4 regions of the Streptomyces sp. NPDC005752 genome follow, and region 1 is predicted to be linked to each of the others. Evidence: riboswitches for the same ligand, from Rfam matches in the RefSeq annotation. Region 1 holds a riboswitch; each other region holds the start of a gene.

Region 1 (5,673 bases):
GTGGCGAAGTCGGGCCAGCTGAACCGGGTCAAGCTGTCCGGCCTGATCTTCGGGCGGGTCCTGGACCGGGCCGCGAAGGACGCCGGGGTGAGCGTCAGCCGCAAGGAGGTCCAGCAGATCCGCAGTGACGCCGCCGCGCAGTCCGGCGGCGACGAGGGGGTGCGGACGCTGATGCTGGAGCAGCGCTGGGTGGCGCCCGGCCAGATCGAGGCGAGCCTGCGCCAGGAGGTACAGCTCCAGAAGCTGGCCCGGGCGCTCGGCGCCGACCTGCAGAGCCCCGCCGGGGTGAAGGCCGTGGGGCAGTCCCTCACCGAGGCGTCGAAGGCGCTCCACATCGACGTCAACCCCCGCTACGGCAGCTGGGACAACCAGAAGGTCCAGCTCAGCACGTACAAGGCCCCGTGGATCACCCAGGTCACCCCCGTGCAGGGCCAGGACCCCGAGGCAGGCGCCTGACCCGGCCCGCCCACGGGTAGGTTCGGGGGTGTGAACGCTGAAGACCCCGGCCGTATCGTCCTGCTCACCGCCAGCCACCGCGTCGCCCCCGGTCTGCTGTCCTGGCCCGCGTGGCAGACGCTGCACGCCGCCGACCGGGTGCTGTGCGCCGAGCGGGACCACCCGCAGCTGCCCTATCTGAGGGAGGCGGGGGTCGCCGTCGACCACACCGCGCCCTCGGCCGAGGAACTGGTGGACGACTGCGCGGGCGGCCGCACCGTGGTGGTGCTGGTGGGCGGCGAGGGCAACCAGCCGCTCACCGACGGGCTGGCCAGGCTCGGCGGTTCGGGCCGGGTGCAGATGCCGGACCTGGAGCTGCTGCCCGGTTCGTACGACCTGCCCGGCGCCCGGCTCCTCGACCTGGTCCAGGTGATGGACCGGATCCGGCTCGAATGCCCGTGGACCTCGCAGAAGACTCACAGGGGCCTCGCGAAGTACGCCATCGAGGAGGCGTACGAACTGGTCGAGGCCATCGAGGACGGCGACCGCGGGGAACTGCGCGAGGAGCTCGGCGACGTCCTGCTCCAGGTCGTCTTCCACGCGCGCATCGCGCAGGAGGACCAGGAGGAGCCGTTCGGCATCGACGACGTGGCGGCCACGATCGTCGAGAAGCTGATCCACCGGCATCCGCACGTGTTCGGCGACGAGACCGCCGAGACCCCGGAGGACGTCCACGCGCACTGGCTGCGGACGAAGGCGATCGAGAAGCAGCGCGCATCGGTCACCGACGGCGTGCCGCTCGGGCAGCCCGGCCTGGCGCTGGCGGCCAAGCTCGGCAGCAGGGTCCGCGCCGCGGGTCTCGACGCCGCGCTCCCCGAGGGCGACGGGGTGGGGTACCGCCTGCTCGCCCTCGCCGTACGGGCCGAACAGGACGGCACCGATCCGGAGGCCGCCCTGCGGGCCGCCGCCCGCGCCTACCGGGACGCGATCCGGGCGGCGGAGGGGCTCGGTACCACTCCGGATAGCGTCGAGGAGTGAACGACAGCCCCGACACGCCCTCCGCGCCCGACGCAGCGCCCGAACTCTTCACCTGGGAGTTCGCCACCGACCCCTACCCGGCCTACGCGTGGCTCCGCGAGCACAGTCCGGTGCACCGCACGGCGCTGCCCAGCGGCGTCGAGGCCTGGCTGGTGACCCGGTACGCCGATGCCAGACAGGCACTCGCGGACACCCGGCTCTCCAAGAACCCCGCCCACCACGCGGGGTCCGCGAACGCCAAGGGCCGGACCGGCATTCCGGGTGAGCGCCAGGCGGAACTGATGACGCATCTGCTGAACATCGACCCACCGGACCACACCCGGCTGCGCCGGCTCGTGTCCAAGGCGTTCACCCCGCGCCGGGTCGCGGAGTTCGCGCCGCGCGTGCAGGAACTCACGGACCGCCTCATCGACAATTTCATCGAGGAGGGGAAGGCGGACCTCATCCACGACTTCGCCTTCCCGCTCCCCATCTACGCGATCTGTGACCTGCTGGGTGTTCCGCGCGAGGACCAGGACGACTTCCGCGACTGGGCGGGCATGATGATCCGGCACGGCGGGGGGCCGCGCGGCGGGGTCGCCAGGTCGGTGAAGAAGATGCGCGGCTATCTCGCCGAACTCATCCACCGCAAGAGGGAGAATCCCGGCGACGACCTGATCTCGGGACTGATCCGGGCGAGCGACCACGGCGAGCACCTCAGCGAGAACGAGGCCGCGGCCATGGCCTTCATCCTCCTGTTCGCCGGTTTCGAGACGACAGTGAATCTCATCGGCAACGGCACCTACGCCCTGCTGCGCAACCCGCCCCAGCGCGAACGCCTGGAGCGCTCCCTGGCGGCGGGGGAGACCGAACTGCTCGCGACGGGCATCGAGGAACTGCTGCGCTACGACGGCCCGGTGGAGCTGGCGACCTGGCGTTACGCGACCGAGCCCGTGTCCCTGGGAGGGCAGGACATCGCGGTGGGGGATCCCGTACTCGTGGTGCTGGCCGCCGCCGATCGTGATCCGGACAGATTCCAGGATGCGGACACCCTGGATCTCGCCAGGAGTGACAACCAGCACCTGGGCTACGGCCACGGCATCCACTACTGCGTGGGGGCGCCGCTGGCCCGGCTGGAGGGCCGGGTGGCGCTGGCGACACTGCTGCGGCGCCTCCCCGACCTGCGGCTTGCTGCGGAACCTGCCGATTTGCGATGGCGCGGCGGGCTCATCATGCGTGGACTGCGGACGCTTCCGGTGGAGTTCGGTCCGGGTCAGCCGGACGAAAAAGGTGACAGCCTGTCAACTCTGTGACTTTCGCGTGATCTCCGCTGCATCGACTTGTGACACACGTTCGAGTAGGGCTAGGTTCACCGTTCGACTCACCCGTCACATGTCAGTCACACGGAAGGCAATCCCATGGGCTCCGCGAACGGCAGACACCGTCGCCCTCGTCAGGCACCCGCCATCGTCGTCGCCGCAGGCGTCACGGGGTCGGCCATCGCCATCCCGCTGCTCGGTGCGGGCGGCGCGCAGGCCACAGAGGCCACGACCTGGGACCGGGTCGCCGAATGCGAGAGCGGTGGCATGTGGAGTGCCGACCTCGGCAACGGCTACTACGGTGGCCTGCAGTTCTCGCAGGAGACGTGGTCGTCCTACGGCGGTACCGCGTACGCGTCCCGCGCGGACCTCGCCAGCCGCTCGCAGCAGATAACGGTCGCGGAGAAGGTACTGGACGACAAGGGGCCGCAGGCGTGGCCCAGTTGCGCGGTGATCTCCGGGCTCGCCCTGGACGGGGCGCTGCCGGGTGTCGACCCGGGCGGCGAGACGTCCGCCGAGCCGTCCGAGGACGCGACTCCGTCCGAGACCCCCTCGTCCGACGCTTCGGACCCGGCGGACGCGACGGACGGAGCGGACGACCCGGACGCGGAGGACAAGGCGGACGGGAAGGCGTCCGGCGAGGCGGCGGACAAGGCGGACGAGTCCGGGAAGACCTCCGCAACCCCGTCCGCCACGCCTTCCCCGGAAGCCTCCGAGACGTCCGGCGCCTCGAAGGGTGACAAGGCGAAGGGCGGGAAGCACCGTGGCATCCCGGCCCCGGAGGCGAGTGCCGGGACGGACCTGGAGGACGGGCGCGAGTCCGGCCGGCACGCGTCGCGCGGCGACTCCGAGGCGCGCCAGGGAGCCGAGGGGACATACACCGTCCGCACGGGTGACAACCTCTGGGCGATCGCGGACTCGCAGGAGCTCACCGGCGGCTGGACCGCGCTCTACGAGGCCAACAAGGGTGAGCTGGGCTCCGACCCGGACCTGATCCTTCCCGGCCAGAGCCTGGACCTCGACCTCGGGGCGGATGCCCCCGCCGCCCAGGCGGAGACCACCGTCGCCAACTGATCAAAAGCGGGAAAACACCCCGAATGCAGGGGTAGTTCAGAGACCTATGTCCACTTATGCGTAAGTGAGACATGGGTCTCTTTGCTTCAACTGGTGCGCCTGGTCCGTCCGATCCGTCCATATTGGCTCCGACCTGCGAAAACGCACACCACCCCTGGACCGTTACGGGGCTGATCGGCCGTTATGTCCATCTTTGAATGTGGGGGTTGCGTGTGTTTACGGTCGGAGCCGCTCGCACCGCGGGCACCTTCGACCGTCACGCCGAATCCTGCCGTCGGACGAAGGGGACCGACGCGTAAAGCGCCGTAGGCAGGAGCGGGGGACCCAGGTAAGCGCCGGACCCGGTCGTCGTGAGACGGGCGAAGGTACGGCTAGGGGTGAAGACGTCCGCGGGAGCGGGCGTCCGGGCAACTCACAGGCCCGAACCCGACAGCTCACCTCGTAGGCGTCGGTGAGGAGAACCATGCTGCTTTCCAGCAAGGGCAAGCACCGCCGCCCGTCCAAGGCCGTCCGCATCGCGACCCTGGCCGGCGTCACCGGTGCCGCCGTGGCCGTACCGCTCATGGGAGCGACCGGCGCCTCGGCCGCCTCCGTCGAGACCTGGGACGCCGTCGCCCAGTGCGAGTCCGGTGGCAACTGGTCCATCAACACCGGCAACGGCTACTACGGCGGCCTGCAGTTCTCGCAGTCCAGCTGGGCAGCCGCCGGCGGCACGCAGTACGCCGCCCGCGCCGACCTGGCCAGCAAGGACCAGCAGATAGCCGCCGCCGAGAAGCTCCTCGACCTGCAGGGCCCGGGTGCCTGGGCCTGCGCCGGTGCCGGCGGCCTGACGAACGACGGTGTGGACCCGGGCGTCGACACCGGCTCGGAGAAGAACGGCGACACGGCCCCGCAGGCCGCGCCGGAGCGCAAGGCCGAGCAGCCCACCACGCGCAGCGAGAAGCGCACCGCTCCCAAGGAGACGGTCACCACCCCGACCGGCGGCAAGGTCGAGAAGGGTGACGGCGAGTACAAGGTCAAGACCGGCGACACCCTCAGCAAGATCGCCGACGCGAAGAAGGTCAAGGGCGGCTGGGAGAAGCTGTTCGACCTGAACGACGACATCGTCGACGACGCCGACCTGATCTTCCCGGGTCAGCAGCTCCACCTGAAGTAGTCCGGGGTCGTTCTTCCTCCTCCCGCCCCGGAGGCCCGGCCCGGCGTGCTGACCCCCCGCACGCCGGGCCGGTGCCGCGTCCGGACCCCGCGGTCGGGTGTGCGGCGGGCTCGCCGGTAAGGGTGAGTGTTCAACTGTTGTAGTTACTCGCCAGTAAGATTCTGCGGCTTTGTCCGTTATGCGGGCCCTTGGGTTCTTTTTCGTCCCAGGTGACGGGCGGACGGCCGACGCAGCGGGCCGGGCCGGTTAGGCTCGTGGCGCAAGGCCACAGTGACCCTGCAGAACCAGTGTCAGATCCCAGAAGGAGATGCCTCGTGCCGTCCATCGACGTCGTCGTAGCCAGGGAAATCCTCGACTCCCGGGGCAACCCCACGGTCGAGGTCGAGGTTGGCCTCGACGACGGCAGCACGGGACGTGCTGCTGTTCCGTCCGGCGCCTCCACCGGTGCGTTCGAGGCCATCGAGCTTCGCGACGGTGACCCCAACCGCTACCAGGGCAAGGGCGTCGAGAAGGCCGTCCTCGCCGTGATCGAGCAGATCGGCCCGGAGCTCGTCGGCTACGACGCCACCGAGCAGCGCCTCATCGACCAGGCGATGTTCGACCTGGACGCGACCGAGAACAAGGGCTCCCTCGGCGCCAACGCCATCCTCGGCGTCTCGCTGGCCGTGGCGC
Region 2 (5,673 bases), on a different contig from region 1:
TGTGGACCGCCGTACTGACAACGCCGACCTCGACCCGTCCGAAGTGGTCCACAGGGCCTCCGCGGAACCCCTGTTTACGGCAGCATCTACGACAACATTCACCCGGCGGGAACTTCGCCAGGTGCCCGTGCGCTTGCCTAGAGTGGCAGGTCCGGCAGGAAATCCTGTACCGATCGAAGGGACGTACATGCCCATGGGTCACACGGCCACAGCCCAGGCCGGCTCCGGCGGCTTGACGGCGACCGAGCACCGTCTGGCCAACGGCCTGCGCGTGGTGCTCTCCGAGGACCACCTGACCCCCGTCGCCGCGGTCTGCCTCTGGTACGACGTCGGCTCCCGCCACGAGGTCAAGGGGCGTACGGGCCTGGCTCACCTCTTCGAGCACCTGATGTTCCAGGGCTCGGGCCAGGTCAAGGGGAACGGACACTTCGAGCTGGTGCAAGGGGCCGGTGGTTCCCTGAACGGCACGACCAGCTTCGAACGCACCAACTACTTCGAGACGATGCCCACGCACCAGCTGGAGCTGGCCCTGTGGCTCGAGGCCGACCGGATGGGCTCGCTGCTCGCCGCGCTCGACGAGGAGTCCATGGAGAACCAGCGGGACGTGGTGAAGAACGAGCGCCGCCAGCGCTACGACAACGTTCCTTACGGCACGGCCTTCGAGAAGCTCACCGCCCTCGCCTACCCGGAGGGCCACCCGTACCACCACACCCCGATCGGCTCGATGGCCGACCTGGACGCGGCGACCCTTCAGGACGCGCAGGCGTTCTTCCGGACGTACTACGCGCCGAACAACGCGGTGCTCTCCGTGGTGGGGGACATCGACCCGGAGCAGACGCTCGCCTGGATCGAGAAGTACTTCGGTTCCATCCCCTCCCACGACGGCAAGCAGCCCCCGCGCGACGGCACGCTGCCCGGGACCATCGGCGAACAGCTGCGCGAAGTGGTCCAGGAGGAGGTGCCCGCGCGTGCCCTGATGGCCGCCTACCGGCTGCCGCACGACGGGACGCGCGAGTGCGACGCCGCGGACCTCGCGCTGACGGTGCTCGGCGGCGGCGAGTCGTCCCGCCTCCACAACCGCCTGGTCCGGCGTGACCGCACGGCGGTGGCGGCGGGATTCGGGCTGCTCAGGCTGGCCGGCGCGCCCTCGCTGGGCTGGCTGGACGTCAAGACGTCCGGTGGCGTCGAGGTGCCGCAGATCGAGGCCGCCGTCGACGAGGAGCTCGCCCGGTTCGCCGAGGAGGGCCCCACGCCGGAGGAAATGGAACGCGCCCAGGCACAGTTGGAGCGCGAGTGGCTGGACCGTCTCGGTACGGTCGCGGGCCGCGCGGACGAACTGTGCCGGTACGCCGTCCTGTTCGGCGACCCGCAGCTCGCCCTGACCGCGGTGGGCCGCGTCCTGGACGTGACGGCCGACGAGGTCAAGGCCGCCGCCCGGGCGCACCTGCGCCCCGACAACCGTGCCGTCCTGGTCTACGAGCCGGTCGAACCGGCCGATGAGGCCGACGGCACCGACGCGCACGAGGGGGCCGACAAGTGACCGACGCCGCCGTGACTGGAGTAGCGATGGAGTACCACCCGCAGCCGACCGCCGGCGAGGCCAGGCCCTGGGCCTTTCCCGCGCCCGAGCGTGGCGCCCTGCCCAACGGGCTGACCGTGCTGCGCTGCCACCGCCCCGGCCAGCAGGTCGTCGCCGTGGAGATCTTCCTCGACGCACCCCTGGACGCCGAGCCCGAGGGCCTGGACGGCGTGGCCACGATCATGGCGCGCGCCCTGTCCGAGGGCACGGACAAGCGCTCCGCGGAGGAGTTCGCCGCCGAGCTGGAGCGGTGCGGCGCCACCCTGGACGCCCATGCGGACCATCCGGGGCTGCGCGTCTCCCTGGAGGTCCCGGTCTCCCGGCTCGCCAAGGCCCTCGGCCTGGTCGCCGAGGCGCTGCGCGCGCCTGCCTTCGCGGAGAGCGAGGTCGAGCGCCTCGTGGGCAACCGGCTCGACGAGATCCCGCACGAGCAGGCCAACCCTGCCCGGCGGGCAGCCAAGCAGCTCTCCAAGGAGCTCTTCCCCGCCACGGCGAGGATGTCGCGTCCGCGCCTGGGCACCGAGGAGACGGTCCGGCGGATCGACGCCGCCGCCGTCCGCGCCTTCTACGACGCCCATGTCCGCCCGTCCACCGCGACGGCGGTCGTCGTCGGGGACCTCACCGAGGTGGACCTGGACGCACTGCTCGCCGACACCGTCGGGGACTGGTCGGGCAATGCCGGACAGTCCCGGCCCGTGCCTCCGATCACCGCGGACGACACCGGCCGTGTCGTCATCGTGGACCGTCCCGGAGCCGTGCAGACGCAGCTGCTGATCGGCCGGATCGGAGCGGACCGGCACGACAGCGTGTGGCCCGCCCAGGTCCTCGGCACGTACTGCCTGGGCGGCACCCTCACCTCCCGGCTGGACCGTGTGCTGCGTGAGGAGAAGGGCTACACCTACGGTGTCCGGGCCTTCGGACAGGTGCTGCGCTCGACGGCCCCCGGATCGGCCTCGGGGGCGACGGGCGCCGCGATGCTCGCCATCAGCGGCTCCGTCGACACGGAGTCCACCGGCCCCGCGCTCGACGACCTGTGGAAGGTCCTGCGCACGCTGGCCGCCGAGGGGCTCACCGACGCCGAGCGCGAGACCGCCGTGCAGAACCTCGTGGGCGTCGCCCCGCTGAAGTACGAGACGGCGGCCTCCGTCGCGGGCACCCTGGCGGACCAGGTGGAGCAGCACCTCCCGGACGACTACCAGGCGCAGCTGTACGCGCGTCTGGCCGCGACCGGCACCGTCGAGGCGACCGCCGCCGTGGTCAACGCCTTCCCGGTCGACCGGCTGGTCACCGTTCTCGTCGGCGACGCCGCTCAGATCGCGGAGCCCGTCAGGGCGCTCGGCATCGGCGAGGTGTCGGTCGTCAGCGGCTGACCGAAGCAGGACATGACGGGCCCCGGCGAGAGTGCACTCTCGCCGGGGTTCGGTCTTTTGTCCGCTTTGCAAAGAAAGTTCCATTCATCCTGTGGGATGTGCGACAAAAGGCCCTTTCCGTTTGGTGCGGGAAAGTGGCCCGCTCTAGCGTCGGCCCGGCTGTCCGCCGGACGAAAGCCGCGACCGCGGCGCCGGACAGTCATCGCCGAGTCCCCGTCAGGCGCGAGCCTGGGGAGCCGGGGACCCACGAAGTCCCTGGGGTGAATCGGAACCCTGCGTCTCGCGCGAGGCGGAGGGGGCCGTAGGAGACCTTCCTGCTCCGAACCCGTCAGCTAACCCGGTAGGCGAGAAGGAAGGAAAGGAACAGCCCCTCCATGGCATTCATCCGTGCCGCCGGGAAGCACCGTGCCCCGAGCCGCCTGACGCGCAGGAGCGCCAAGGTCGCCGGCATCGCGGCCCTGGCCACCACCGGTGTCATCGGCGCCACGGCCTCCCCGGCCCTCGCCGCGGACGCCGAGGCCGTCGCCGCCGGGACCGGTCTGACCCAGACCGTCGCCCTCGACACGACCCTGGCGGCCCAGATCGAGGCTCAGGCGAAGGTCCAGCAGCGCCAGGCCGACGCGGCTGCGAAGGCCGCGGCGGAAGCGAAGGCGAAGGCCAAGGCCAAGGCGGAGGCCGAGCGCAAGGCGGAGGCCCGCGCCGAGGAGGTCCGGGAGGAGAAGGCGCGCGCCGCACGTGCCGCCGAGCGCGCCCGGCTCAACTCCTTCCACCTCCCGGTCGCCGGCTCTCACGTGACCACCTCCTACAAGTCCGGCGGAGCGCTCTGGTCCTCCGGGAGCCACTCGGGCGTGGACTTCCAGGCGGCGTCCGGCACCTCCGTCGTCGCGGTCGGCGCCGGCACGGTCGTCGAGGCCGGCTGGGGCGGCGCGTACGGCAACAACATCGTGCTCAGGATGAAGGACGGCACGTACACCCAGTACGGCCACCTCTCCTCGATCGGTGTCTCCGTCGGCCAGAGCGTCGGCTCCGGCGAGCAGATAGGCGTCTCCGGCTCGACCGGCAACTCCACCGGTCCGCATCTGCACTTCGAGGCCCGGACCACACCCGAGTACGGCTCGGACATGGACCCCGTCGCCTACCTCCGTGCGCACGGCGTCCAGGTCTGACCCCACACGCGCGACACCGCTCCGACGAAGGCCCCGGCTCCGCGTGCCGGGGCCTTCGCCGTGTCCCGGGGGATACGCCCGCCGAAGCCCTCGCGGAAGTGGCCCCCGGCCAAAAGATATCCATGGATTCCACCCCGCCATCGGAAATTCCGGCCGATTGCAATAGAGTCACAGAACAGGCGTCGATCGGCCGCGTTTCGCGGGGATTAAGGCGGAGGTTCGGACATGCGCATTCCCGCGCATTCGGTATGCACGGCAATCCGTGACGACATCGTCTCGGGTGTCTTCGAGCGCGGCAGCCGCCTCACCGAAGAGGTGCTCGCGCGGCGCTACGGCGTATCCCGCGTCCCCGTGCGCGAGGCGCTGCGCACCCTGGAGTCCGAGGGGTTCGTCGTCACCCGCCGGCACGCCGGTGCCTGCGTCGCGGAGCCCACGGAACAGGAGGCCGCCGACCTCCTGGAGGTGCGGATGCTCCTGGAGCCACTCGGGGCGGCACGAGCGGCGCAGCGCCGTACGGAGGCGCACCTGAAGGTGCTCCGCGGCCTGGTCAGGCTGGGGCAGGACCGGGCGCGCCGGGATGAGGGGGAAGACCTGCGCTCCTTGGGCGGCTGGTTCCACGAAACGCTGGCCCAGGCCTCGGGCAGCCCAGCGCTGATCTCGCTGCTCACCCAGCTCCGTCACAAGATCACCTGGATGTACGCCGTGGAGCAGCCGGTCCGCCCCGCGGATTCATGGGCCGAGTACGGGGCTCTGGTCGACGCCGTGGCGCGCCGTGACCCGGAGCGGGCCAGGGTGCTGGCCGCCCAGCACGCGGAGCGGGCCACCGCGGCCCACCGGCTGCGGGGCGCGGACCGGTCGGGGCGCACGGCGGGAAGGGCCCGGGTGAGGTCTTCGCAACACCCCGTAAACATCGGGGGAGCCCGCCATTAACAATTGCACCGTATACACGTAGGGTAATTCTCGGAGGGCTTTCTTTTCGCTGCCCTTATTTGGTTTCACCGGGGCGTCGGCCGGCCCGGCCCGGAAAACAGAAAAGCCGCAGCTCCCGGTGGGGAGGTGCGGCCTTTCTGTAGAAAGGGATCCGATTCGACGAGGTCGAGTCAGACGGTCTCCGGAAGCTCTTCGAGCCCCTCGGTGACCAGCTTCGCCAGGCGGTCCAGGGCCGCCTCGGCGTCGTCCGCCTCGGACGCGAGCACGATCTCCTCGCCGCCCTGGGCGCCCAGGCCGAGCACCGCGAGCATGGAAGCGGCGTTCACGGGGTTGCCGTCGGACTTGGCGATCGTCACGGGGACGCCGGAGGCCGTGGCGGCACGGACGAAGATGGAAGCGGGGCGGGCGTGCAGGCCCTCGGCCCAACCGACGTTGACGCGGCGCTCAGCCATGGTTCTGCCCTTCACGTAACGATGAGTTGTCTAGACCAGTCTCTCATGCAGTGCGGACTGCTGTGCCCGGCCTCGCCGACCGCCCGTCGGCTCCCTCAGCGTGCCCCTGCGGCGCTCCCGCCGCGACCGGTGCCCCGGGCCGTAGGCTTTGGCCATGGAGCCCACTCCGGAGCAGA
Region 3 (5,673 bases), on a different contig from region 1:
AGACGAGGTTGTAGTGCGGCTGCAGTGCGACGTACCGGGCCAGGCCCTCGCGCTCGGAGAAGTCCAGAGATGCCTGGAGGCGCTCGGGGCTGATGTTGGAGGCGGCGATCTCCCGCACGGTGCCGGCCTTCACCAGTTGGTCCAGCGCGGTCACGATCTCCTCGACGGGGACGCTCTCGTCGTCGAAGTGGGTGTAGTAGAGGTCGATGTGGTCGGTGCCGAGCCGGCGCAGCGACGCTTCGGCCGCTTCCTTGATCGTGGTGGGCGAGAGCCCCTTGTACGCGGGGTGGGCGCCGACCTTGGTGGCGATGACGACGTCGTCGCGTCGGGAGCGGGCCGCCAGCCACTTACCGATGAGGGTCTCCGACTCACCGCCCTCGTTGCCCGGGATCCAGGCGGAGTAGGAGTCGGCGGTGTCGACGAAGTTGCCGCCGGCCGCCACGTACGCGTCAAGGACGGCGAAGGTCCGGTCCTCGTCGGCCGTCCAGCCGAAGACGTTGCCGCCGAGAGCGAGAGGGAAGACCTGAAGGCTCGAGGAACCGAGCGGGCGCAGAGATGTCATACCCAGGGACAACCCGTCCGCTGAGTCGACTATTCCGGTTTTCTGCCGGCCACTCCGGGGGCCCGGCACCACCGGAGCCCGGGGCCACGGTCCCGGACAGACCGGCGGCCCTGGCGTCGGGGGGTCGTGCGTCAGGGCCGCCGGGGTTCGGGTGCGCCGAATACCGGCAGCGGGGTCTTCCGCCCGGACCTTTCCGGTGCGGACGGAAGACCCGGGACCTCAGATCGTGAGGCCCTTGCCGCGGAGCCAGCTCATGGGGTCGATGCCCGTGCCGTCCGCGGTGTGGATCTCCAGGTGCAGGTGCGCCCCGGTCACGTTGCCGGTCGCGCCGACGCGGCCGATGGTCTGGCCGGTGGTCACCTTCTGACCGGCGCTCACGTCCATCGAGGACTGGTGGCAGTACCAGACCTCGGTGCCGTCGTCGAGTTCCAGGACCGTGCGGTAGCCGTACGACCCGGAGTAGCCGGCCGACTTCACCGTGCCGCTGTGAACGGCCTTCACCGGGGTGCCGGTCGGCGCCGCGAAGTCCAGCCCGGTGTGGTGGCCGGAGGACCACATCGAACCGGCCTGGCCGAAGGACGAGCTGATGTAGTAGGAGGAGGTCGGGACGGCGTAGCTGGCGGCGAGCTTGGCGAGACGCTCGGCCTCCGCCTTCTTCTTCGCCGCCTCTTCCGCCGCCTTCTTCTTCGCGGCGGCATCGGCTTCGGCCTGGCTCTGCTTCTCCGCCGCCTGGGCCGCTGCCGCTTCGACAGCCGCCTTCTCCTGCGCGGCCCTGGCCTCGGCCTCGGCCCCGGCCTGCTGCTGCTCGGCCTGCTGGAGGATGCGGGCGCGCAGCGCCTCGCCGGCGTCCGTGCTGCCCTGCTCCGCCTCGGCGGCGGTGATCCCAGCCGTGGTGAGCGGGGAGGACGCGGCAACCGTCTCGTGGTCCGAGTCGGAGTCGCCGGACATGAACGCGCCCACGCCGGGCAGGGACTTGGCATCGGGAAGGTTGTCCGCGATGGAATCGGGGAGAGAGATGGAGACCGGCGGCTTGCTCTGCGCGGTGGCCATACCACCCGCACCGACGGCCGCGATGACGCCGACGCCGAGGACGGTGGAGCTACGGGCGAGGCCGCGCTGCTTGGCTACGCGGTGCCGGCCGCGTACGGGGCGAATGGACTCCTCGGTGGGGTTCCATTCCTCCCAAGTCCTGCCCTCATCACCGAAGCTGTCGGTCCTGAAGGATGACGGTGCCTCGGGGGCAGGCTGATTCGACGCCACGTGGGCGCACTCCTTTCCTTCCTTCTCGCCTACCGGGTTAGCTGACGGGTTCGGAGCAGGAAGGTCTCCTACGGACCCCTTCGTCTCTCGCGAGACACAGGTGTCCGATTCACCCCATGTAGGTGGTTCCCCGGTTCCCTTGCGGAATTCGGCGCTGCGCACGGTGCCGCCTCTTGCGACGACAGGTACAACCGCGCTGCGTTATCGAACGTTAATAGACACCCAGCTCCGATTCCAAGCCGTTCCAACAGATCGTTCACGACCTTGGCCTGGACTTTCAGGGTGCAATCGGGCGCAAACGGGCGACCTGAGCACCCTTTGGCCAGCCATCAGTTTCTGACGTTGCGTCACATGTTATGCGGAGCGGGGTCCTTCGACTACCGACGGTCGCGACGGGTCATTCACTGTCCCGTCGCACGATCTTCACCGTCGTCCGCCGCTCCTGCTGCCCCCGTGCGGGACGGCCGATCGCGAGCAGCGCCAGGTCGTCCGTCGACCGGCCCCCGGTGTGCAGCCGTACGTCGTCGGTCAGCGCGGACAGCAGTTCCTCGGGCCCCGGGAAGAGCCTGCCGCTCAGCCGGGCCGCCGGGTCGTAGAAGACGCCCTCCGCGTCCCGCGCCTCGGAGAGCCCGTCGGTGAACGCCAGGAACATCGCCCCCGCCGGCAGCGTCCACTCGTCCGACCGGTCGGGCAGGGCGCCCAGCCCCATCCCGAGCGGCAGGGCCGGTACCGTCGGCGCCAGTACCTCCAGCGCCCCGTCCGCGTGCAGCACGAGCGGCTCGGGGTGGCCGCGGTTGACGACCCGCAGCACGTCGGAACCGACCGGGATCTCCGCGAGAACAGCGGTGACGAACCCCTCCATCGAGTCGAAGCCGCCCCGGCGCGACCCCTCACGGGCCAGCGCACGTTCCAGCCGCTGGGCCACCCCCTCCAACGACATCTCCTGCTCGGCGGCCTCCCGGAACGCCCCGATGACGACCGCCACCGCCCCCACCGCGTCCAGTCCCTTGCCCCGTACGTCCCCGACGACCAGACGCACCCCGTGGGGCGTGTCCGCGACGGCGAAGAGGTCGCCGCCGACGAACTCGTCCGCCTGGGCCGCCTCGTACCGCGCCGCGACCAGCAGACCGCCGATCCGGTCGTCCGGCGTCGGGAGCACCGCGCGCATCGCCGTCTCCGCGATGACCCTGGCCGAGGCCAACTGCTCGTTCCCGCGGCGCACGACGCTGTTGATGACGAGGGAGAGCGCGGCGACGGTGATCAGGGTGAGCAGGTCGGTGACCGGCACGACCTTGGCAAGCACGCCGTCCGAGATCCGGATGGCGAGGACGAGGAGGACCGCGACCACCCCGACCCGGACGGTCCCGGCCGGTGAGAAGAAGGGCGCGGCGATCAGCGGGGCGGCGGCGAAGAGCGGAACAGCCGTGACTTCCGGCGGCGTCACGAGGTCGAAGACCACACCGGCACAGATCATCAGAGCGGGCAGCACACGCACGAAACGCCGGGAACGGGCGTTCCCGGCAGCGCTCCTTCGCCGTCCGCCGTCCCGCTTCCCCACCTGTGCACTCCTGCCCGGTCCACCCACGGCTGCGGACGGTACCGCGCCCCATCCACGTTGGCCGGAGCCGCGCCGAGCGGCGACTCGTCATCGGCCAAAGGGAGGAGCGCGCCGTAGCCCCGCGCTCCGGAGGTCAGTCGGAGAGCCGGTGCTGCGCGTAGATCGTCAGTGCATCCCGTACGAAGACGGCGGTTCCGTCTCCGTAGCGATCGTAGTTCCTGCCGAAGCGGGTATCGGCGACGTACATCGCCCCGAGGCCTGTCACATACGCGCGGGTGGTCTCCACGGTCACCGACAGCCATGCGCAGTGCCGCCGCGCGATGTCCTGCGCCTGCTCGCTGCCGGCCTCCAGGCCGGCAGCTCGGGCCCGCCCGTAGTCCCGGGCGACGGCGTCGTGCACACCCCGGAAGCGGACGCGCTCCGCCTCGCTCAGCCCGCTCCACCACCGGCCGCTCCGCTCGTACGCCTCCCGGCCCCAGCGCTCGGCGACCTCCTGCTCGTGCGCCGTGTGGTCGAAGCCGTCGAGCACTTCCTCGGCCATCGGTTCCTCCCCTCCCCGCTCCTGCGCGGATCGGTCCGCACCGGTCCGCACCGATCCGCACCGGGACGATCCTGTGCCGGTAACCGTCGACACCCGTGCGGCTACGCGAGGGGAACGGCGGCCTCCTGGACGGACCACTCCCTCCAAGAAACGACTGGTCCTCACGTGACGTCGAGGTCAGGCCCCGGCGACGGGCATACGACAGAGGCCCGGATCCTCGAAAGGATCCGGGCCTCTGTCTTTCAGTAGCGGGGACAGGATTTGAACCTGCGACCTCTGGGTTATGAGCCCAGCGAGCTACCGAGCTGCTCCACCCCGCGTCGTTGTGATTGCAACTCTAGCCCATTCCGGAGGGTGCTCCGACCACTTATGCCACCGCCCCGCACCTCCACGCGTCGGCACCATCCCCCTCGGCGGCGGCGCGATACGCCAACGCAGGCCGCTCACAGCACAGTTGCCAGGCGCAGTGTCGTACTCAGAGGGTCCTCGGTGCGCCCGACAACGCCTCGGAGCCGGAGTCCACGTCCCCCGTGGGGAACACCGCGGCCGCACCACAGGCGTGACCCCGTGCGGTGCCTCTGGCCCCTGGCCGGTCCTGGGCACGGCACCGCCCTCTGCGATTGCGCGGTCTCCGGAGCGGCGGGACGCTGGAGGGACAAGGCTTTCGGTGTTCGGTCCCGTCTGCGCGGCATCCCGGGATGCCGGTGTCGGCTGGCCCACCCGCTGCGATGGCGCCAGGGGAGGCCGAGCGCATGCGCGCTAGGAGACGATCATGGACGGCGCCCTGCTGGAGACGATGAGGACCGCTCTGCGCGGTCCGGTCATCGGCCCGGACGACCACGAGTACGGGCAGGCCCGTACGGTCTACAACGGCATGATCGACAAGAAGCCGGCCGCGGTGGTCAAGTGCCGCGACACTGCGGACGTCATGGCGGCGGTCGACTTCGTCCGCGAGCACGGCCTGGACGTGGCCGTCCGGGGCGGCGGACACAGCGGTCCGGGTCTCGGCCTCTCCGACGGCGCCGTCACGCTCGACCTGTCCCCCATGAACGGCGTGCGGGTCGACCCGGCCACGCAGACCGCCCAGGCTGACGGTGGGGCGACGCTGGGGGACTTCGACCACGCCACGCACGCGTTCGGCCTCGCCACACCGGCGGGGATCATGTCCACGACCGGTATCGGCGGTCTCACCCTCGGCGGCGGACACGGATATCTCACCCGCAAGTACGGCCTGTCGGTGGACAATCTGGTCTCCGCGGACGTGGTCCTGGCCGACGGCAGCTTCGTCTCCACGAACCCGAGCGAGCACGCCGATCTGTTCTGGGCCCTGCGCGGCGGCGGCGGGAACTTCGGCGTCGTCACGTCGTTCGACTTCGAGCTGCATCCCGTGGACACGGTGGGGGTCGCGATCACCCTGTGGCCCCTGGAACTCTTCCACGACGTCATGCGCTGGTACCGCGACTTCCTGCCGCAGGCCCCGGACGACCTGTACGGCTTCTTCGCCTCGCTGACCGTCCCGCCCGGCCCGCCCTTCCCCGAGGAGATCCACGGGCGGAAGATGTGCGGTGTCGTCTGGTCCTCGACCGCGGACCCGGAATCCCTGACTGAGACCCTCGCCGTGGTCGGCGAACCGGGTCCGCCCGCCTTCCACTTCACGACACCCATGCCCTACCCGGCCCTGCAGAGCATGTTCGACGCGCTGATGCCGGCCGGGCTCCAGTGGTACTGGCGCGGGGACTTCTTCGACCGGAT
Region 4 (5,673 bases), on a different contig from region 1:
GCCCGTGAGTTGATGCGCGAGCGCGAGCTGCTCACGGCCATGCTGGCCCGCCACACGGGTCGTTCCGCGGGCCGGATCAGTGCCGACATCGAACGGGACACCATCCTCGACGCCCCGGCCGCGCTGGCGTTCGGGCTGGTGGACCACGTAGTGGAGAACCGCACGCAGTCCCAGCCGCCGCATCCCGCGAGGTGAACGCCCGATGCTCCCACCCCAGTTCCCGCCGCTTCCCGCGCTGACGCGCGCCGAGGCCGAGTTCATCGACTGCTACCTGGAAGTGATCGACCAGCTCGGCCGCATCAACCCGGCACGCGGCAGTGACACGTACGGAGCGCTCCGGGCCGCTCAGGCTCTCGCCTCCCGGGCCACCGCCCTTCGCGACTCACTCGCGTTGATGCACGAACGGGGTGAATCGCAGATCCACGCGGGCACTCTGGCCAGGGCGCTGCGGCTGCTGGACGGGGAGCGCCGAGCAGGGCGGGTCTCCGTACCTCCCCCGCCGTCGAGTTGAGCTCCTGCACGCCCGACCCGCCTGCGGTGTCGGCTTTGCGGCGCCGTCCTACGACACGCCCGACCGGCCGACGAGTTTCACTCGCTCGATCGGCGTAGGTGATCCCCCGCACGAGGGACCAGCCAACTTGCGCACCAAGCACGGACGCTGAGCGGAATGGTTCGTTCCGCCGCTGGTCCACGGCTGGTCCGGTGTGGCCGTGGCGGCTCCGGGCCGACCGCGTCCACCCGATCGGATCAGCCGTGACGACTCTCACATATCGCCACTTCAGCCAGGAAATCCGGCAGTGCGTGCGTAAAGATCCCTGGGACGACAAGCCCCCGCCACCGCGGCGGGGCGGTCCGGGCGGACGCCGAGTCCTGCCGCCGTCCGGATGCCTGGTCGACAGGAGTGGATCGGCAGGAGTGGAGGACCCGAGCACAACGGGCCGGCCGGAGTTCCGGACGGCCCTCGGGGTGAAGCCGCATCACGCGGCCGGGCAACTTCGCCAGCCCGAACCCGACAGGTCATCCTTCACAGGCGGCTGACGAAGGGTTGCGCATGACTGCGCAGGTTCATGTCCCGTCTCTGTTCGCCCGGGTCGGTACGGCCTCGGTCCTGACATTCGCCGTGGGCACCACCATGCTGGCCCCAGGTCTCGTGAACGACGCCGAGGCCGCCGCCCATTCGACGAAGGCACTCAAGATCGCCGCCTCGAAGAAGGGTGCGCCTTACAGATGGGGCGCCACGGGCCCCAACCGGTTCGACTGCTCCGGGCTCACGCTCTACTCGTTCAAGAAGGCCGGCAAGAAACTTCCTCGAACGGCGCAGCAGCAGTACAACAAGACCCGCCATATCTCCAGGTCGCAGCGGAAACGCGGCGACCTGGTCTTTTTCCATGCGGGCCGCGGTGTGTACCACGTCGGGATCTACGCAGGCAGCGGGAAGATCTGGCACTCGCCGAAGGCCGGCGCCGTGGTCCGGCTGGAGAAGATCTGGTCCGGCAACGTCTGGTACGGGAGGGTGCGCTGACACGCCTTTCGCCCTGGTTCAGTGCAGCAGGGGCCCCGTCACCAGTACGAGCCCCAACGCGGTGAGTGCCGTGCCGCTGCCGCCCTCGATCACCCGGGCGGTACGCGGCCGGCGCAGCCACCGGCCCAGCCGGTCCACCAGCAGGGCCACCGCCGGGAACCAGACGAGCGCGAGCAGGACGATCACCGAGGCGAGCAGCAACGTCCTGGGCAGCGGTGGCCGGCCGTCGGGGACGAACTGCGGCAGCAGGCTGAGGAAGAGCACGGGCGCTTTCGGGTTGAGCGCGTTCGTCAGGAAGCCCTGGCGCAACGAGCGCCCCGGCCCCGACGGCGTCGCCATTAGCTCGGCCCCCTCCCCGGCATCCGCTCCGGTGGCAGCCCGCCGCCTCATCGCACGCAGACCGCTGAGGCCGAGGTAGAGGACGTACGCGCCGCCGAGCAACTGGACGGTGCGGAAGAGGACGGGCATCGTCACGAGCACGGCGGCGAGTCCGGCGGCGGCCAGCGCGGTGTGCACCAGCAGGCCGCCGGCCACTCCCACCGCGGTGGCCAGCCCGGACGTCCGGGATGCGAGCGCGTTGCGTACGACCACCGTGAAGTCGGCGCCCGGCAGAGCGACCATTCCCGCCGCCACGGCGACGAAAGCGAGCAGTTGTGCGTCCATGGATCCACCATGGACGCTCCATGCCTTTAGCATGTACTTGCAATGTCCTGGGTCTGCCAAAAGGAACGCTTAATGTACGACCCTACGCGGCTGGCTGCCCTGGTGGCGGTGTCCGAGGCCGGCTCGATCACCCGGGCGGCAGCGCGGCTGGGTTACACCGCGCCCGCGCTCTCGCAACAGCTCGCGAAGCTCGAGCGGGAGGCGGGAGCCGCCCTCCTCGTCCGTCACCACCGCGGAGCGCGGCTGACGGCCGCAGGTGAGCTGCTGGCGGGGCGCGCCAGACGCGTGCTGGACGAGATGGACCAGGCACGGCACGAGCTGGCCCGGCTCACAGGGTTGTCGGGCGGCCGTCTGCGGGTCGGCACATTCGTGACGGCCGGGGTCCATCTGCTGCCGCCGGTGCTCACCGCGTTCCGTCGCGCGCACCCCGACGTGGAGCTGGCCGTCACGGACTACGAGCCGCCCGCCGGGGTCGCCGCGGTGGCGGCGGGCGACGTCGACCTGGCGCTCACCCACGCGTACGAACCCGCCGCCGCCGATCCCCTGCCTGCGGGACTCTCGGACGAACCGCTGCTGGTCGAGGAGCTGGTACTGGTCACCGCGCGCGGCCAGATGCTGTCCGACGGCAGCGGCCCCCTCCCCGTGGCCGAACTCGCGGGCCGTCCGCTGATCAGCAGTGCGCCCGAGCATCCGCCGCGGCGCGGGGTGGAGCGTGCGCTGGCCGAGGCCGGGGCCACCCCTGCCGTGGTGTGCGAGTCACCCGGCTACGCCCTGGTGTGCGCTCTGGTCAGTGCCGGCCTAGGGGTGGCAGTGGTACCGGAGATGGTCGCCGCGATGTCCCCCGCGCCCCTCGCCGTCCGGCGCCTGGAACCCGCCGCGTTCCGCAGGACGATCTCCGTGGTGCACCGGGGGGACGGGAACACCGCGGCGGCGACGACACTGATGGCGCTGTTGCGGAGTGGCTTCGGCCGGGTCTCCGGCGCTTAGGAGCTGCGCGCCCGGCCCCGCTCGCGCGGCTCGGCGTCAGGCCGGCGCGGGAACCTGCCAGGGCAGGGCGATCGACACGGTCTTGCCCCCGTCCGGGGTGGGGCTGACGCTCAGGCGGCCGCCGCGCTCCCTCGCCAGGGCCCGGATGATCACCAGCCCGCGGCCGTTGTCCTGCCGGACTGCGGCGGGAAGCCGTTGGGGCCGGCGGGGGTGACTGTCCGTCACCCCGAGGTAGAACTCCGCATCCCGGTCGAGCCGGAGGTCCACGGTGAAGGTGGGCGACTGCCCGAAGGTGTGCTGGACGGCGTTCGTGGCGAGTTCGGAGACGATCAGCCGGATGGCGTCGGCGGTGTCGCCGTCCTCGGCCAGGCCCCATTCCGTGAGCACCCGGGCCACGTATCTGCGGGCCGCGGAGACCGAGGCCGGATCGCTCGCCAGAGTGACGGTTGCTTCCTGCTGGTCTGCCATGGCGACGCGTCCCTTTCCCACCTGACCGGCCCGCGGCCGGCCTGGATCGTGCTTCGCGCCAGACTGCCACCGATGCCGCCCTCCGTGACGGCGATCCGCCAAGATATGCATATATCTGTCGCCCATTGCGGTGAACCGCGCCACCTGAGCCGTGTCCGGGCGCCCCACAGGCCCCTTTCCGGGCCGGACCCCCGCGCGGGTCCGAGCCGCAGCACGGGGATGAACAACTGCGTGGAAACCGCGCCACTCGGCCGTGACCGGCTCGCCGTACGCGACTCCAAGGACGCGGACCTTCCGCCTCTGCGCTTCTCGGCCACGGCCTGGACGTCCTTCGTCGCCGGACTGGGCGGCGGCCCCGTCAGCTGACGGGCCGGGGCGCCGTCGCGAGGACAGTGTCCACGGCCTTCTCGATCTGACTTTGCGTCAGGTCGGCCCGGGCGGTCAGCCTCAGCCTGGAGATCCCGTCAGGAACCGACGGCGGCCGGAAACACCCCACCACGAGACCCGCCGAGCGGCAGTCGGCCGCCCAGCGGACCGCCGACTCCGCCGAGGGGGCGCGGACCGACACGACGGCGGCGTCGGGGTACACGGCGGTGAGTCCGGCCGCCGACAGCCTGCGGTGCAGTTCGACAGCGACGGCCACGGCCCTCGACGCGCGTTCGGGTTCGCGGCGCAGCAGGCGAAGCGCCCCCAGAGCCGCCCCGACAGCCGCGGGCGCGAGGCCGGTGTCGAAGATGAACGTACGGGCCGTGTTGACCAGATGCCGGATGACCGGGGCGGGCCCGAGCACCGCTCCTCCCTGGCTCCCGAGCGACTTCGAAAGGGTGAGCGTGGCCACGACCCCTTCACCGCCGGCGAGTCCTGCGGCCGCGAGTGCGCCGCGCCCGCCTTCACCGAGGACGCCCAGTCCGTGCGCGTCGTCCACGACGAGGGCGGCGCCCGCGTCGCGGCAGACGTCGGCGAGCCCGGCCAGCGGGGCCGCGTCGCCGTCCACCGAGAAGACGGAGTCGGTCACGGCCAGTGCCCGTCCACGGTGCGCCTGGAGGGCCTTGCGAAAGGCGTCGGGATCAGCGTGCGGCACGACGGTGACATCGGCCCGGGAGAGCCGGCAGCCGTCGACGATCGAGGCGTGGTTGCCCGCGTCGGAGACGATCAGCGAGTCGCGCCCGGTGAGCGCCGTGAGTGCGGCGAGGTTGGCCGCGTAGCCGGAGGAGAACACCAGGGCGGCCTCGAATCCGCAGAAGGCGGCGAGTTCGCGCTCGAGCTCGGCGTGCAGCGCGGTGGATCCCGTGACGAGCCGCGATCCGGTGGCGCCCGCGCCCCACGTCCGTACCGCCTCGGCCGCGGCGGCGGTGACCTCGGGGTTACGGCTCAGACCCAGGTAGTCGTTGCTCGCGAGGTCCAGCAGTTCCGTCTCGGCGGCCCGGGGGCGCAGCGTCCGGACGAGTCCGGCGTCGGCACGGCGCCGGGCCTCGTCGTCGGTCCAGTCGAACGGGGCGTAGGACATGGGCGGGTCCCTTTTTGTAGGCAGCTCACAGACCCTAACCGGGTGCGCAACAGGCCAGGGTGTGGCAATGCACACAGCATCGGACGCCTCTATTGTCCGGTTCCTCCTTGGCCGATGGCGGTGCTGTGCGTCAGGATCAACGCCATGGACCTGCTGAACACGCTGGTGGAAAAGGGGCTGCGGCGCGAACTGCCGACCCGTGACGAAGCGCTCGCCGTGCTGGCGACCTCCGACGACGAACTGCTCGACGTGGTGGCCGCGGCCGGAAAGGTGCGCCGCCAGTGGTTCGGCCGGCGCGTCAAGCTGAACTATCTGGTGAATCTGAAGTCAGGGCTCTGCCCCGAGGACTGCTCGTACTGCTCGCAGCGGCTCGGCTCCAAGGCCGAGATCCTCAAGTACACGTGGCTGAAACCGGACGAGGCGAAGAAGGCCGCATCCGCGGGGGTGGCGGGCGGCGCCAAGCGGGTGTGTCTCGTGGCCAGCGGCCGGGGGCCCACCGACCGTGATGTCGACCGGGTGTCGCAGA

What was found. Region 1 has a riboswitch for cyclic di-AMP ahead of ABZ441_RS10845 (transglycosylase family protein). Riboswitches for the same ligand answer to the same signal wherever they lie in the genome.
Positions count from the first base shown of each region.
Region 2: linked by a shared signal. The riboswitch ahead of ABZ441_RS25570 (M23 family metallopeptidase) and the one ahead of ABZ441_RS10845 (transglycosylase family protein) in region 1 are both predicted to bind cyclic di-AMP.
Region 3: linked by a shared signal. The riboswitch ahead of ABZ441_RS26390 (M23 family metallopeptidase) and the one ahead of ABZ441_RS10845 (transglycosylase family protein) in region 1 are both predicted to bind cyclic di-AMP.
Region 4: linked by a shared signal. The riboswitch ahead of ABZ441_RS13375 (C40 family peptidase) and the one ahead of ABZ441_RS10845 (transglycosylase family protein) in region 1 are both predicted to bind cyclic di-AMP.

Region 1 covers NZ_JBEXYB010000010.1:77,451-83,123, reverse strand. Annotated here, with positions in the region: gene ABZ441_RS10865 (SurA N-terminal domain-containing protein) at 1-456, shown strand, start outside; gene ABZ441_RS10860 (nucleoside triphosphate pyrophosphohydrolase) at 487-1,473, shown strand; gene ABZ441_RS10855 (cytochrome P450) at 1,470-2,765, shown strand; gene ABZ441_RS10850 (transglycosylase family protein) at 2,871-3,845, shown strand; cyclic di-AMP (ydaO/yuaA leader) riboswitch at 4,137-4,308, shown strand; gene ABZ441_RS10845 (transglycosylase family protein) at 4,309-5,001, shown strand; gene eno (phosphopyruvate hydratase) at 5,316-5,673, shown strand, end outside.
Region 2 covers NZ_JBEXYB010000033.1:67,950-73,622, forward strand. Annotated here, with positions in the region: gene ABZ441_RS25560 (pitrilysin family protein) at 188-1,540, shown strand; gene ABZ441_RS25565 (pitrilysin family protein) at 1,567-2,949, shown strand; cyclic di-AMP (ydaO/yuaA leader) riboswitch at 3,143-3,310, shown strand; gene ABZ441_RS25570 (M23 family metallopeptidase) at 3,324-4,115, shown strand; gene ABZ441_RS25575 (GntR family transcriptional regulator) at 4,341-5,045, shown strand; gene ABZ441_RS25580 (HPr family phosphocarrier protein) at 5,216-5,497, opposite strand; gene ABZ441_RS25585 (GNAT family N-acetyltransferase) at 5,652-5,673, shown strand, end outside.
Region 3 covers NZ_JBEXYB010000035.1:58,105-63,777, reverse strand. Annotated here, with positions in the region: gene ABZ441_RS26395 (aldo/keto reductase) at 1-562, opposite strand, end outside; gene ABZ441_RS26390 (M23 family metallopeptidase) at 782-1,822, opposite strand; cyclic di-AMP (ydaO/yuaA leader) riboswitch at 1,834-1,986, opposite strand; gene ABZ441_RS26385 (PP2C family protein-serine/threonine phosphatase) at 2,220-3,380, opposite strand; partial or broken gene ABZ441_RS26380 (TipAS antibiotic-recognition domain-containing protein) at 3,514-3,975, opposite strand; tRNA gene ABZ441_RS26375 (tRNA-Met) at 4,168-4,241, opposite strand; gene ABZ441_RS26370 (FAD-binding oxidoreductase) at 4,694-5,673, shown strand, end outside.
Region 4 covers NZ_JBEXYB010000013.1:34,595-40,267, forward strand. Annotated here, with positions in the region: gene ABZ441_RS13365 (ATP-dependent Clp protease proteolytic subunit) at 1-195, shown strand, start outside; gene ABZ441_RS13370 (hypothetical protein) at 203-511, shown strand; cyclic di-AMP (ydaO/yuaA leader) riboswitch at 852-1,048, shown strand; gene ABZ441_RS13375 (C40 family peptidase) at 1,052-1,522, shown strand; gene ABZ441_RS13380 (LysE family translocator) at 1,541-2,185, opposite strand; gene ABZ441_RS13385 (LysR family transcriptional regulator) at 2,258-3,172, shown strand; gene ABZ441_RS13390 (ATP-binding protein) at 3,209-3,640, opposite strand; gene ABZ441_RS13395 (DUF397 domain-containing protein) at 3,746-4,006, shown strand; gene ABZ441_RS13400 (8-amino-7-oxononanoate synthase) at 3,999-5,147, opposite strand; gene bioB (biotin synthase BioB) at 5,292-5,673, shown strand, end outside.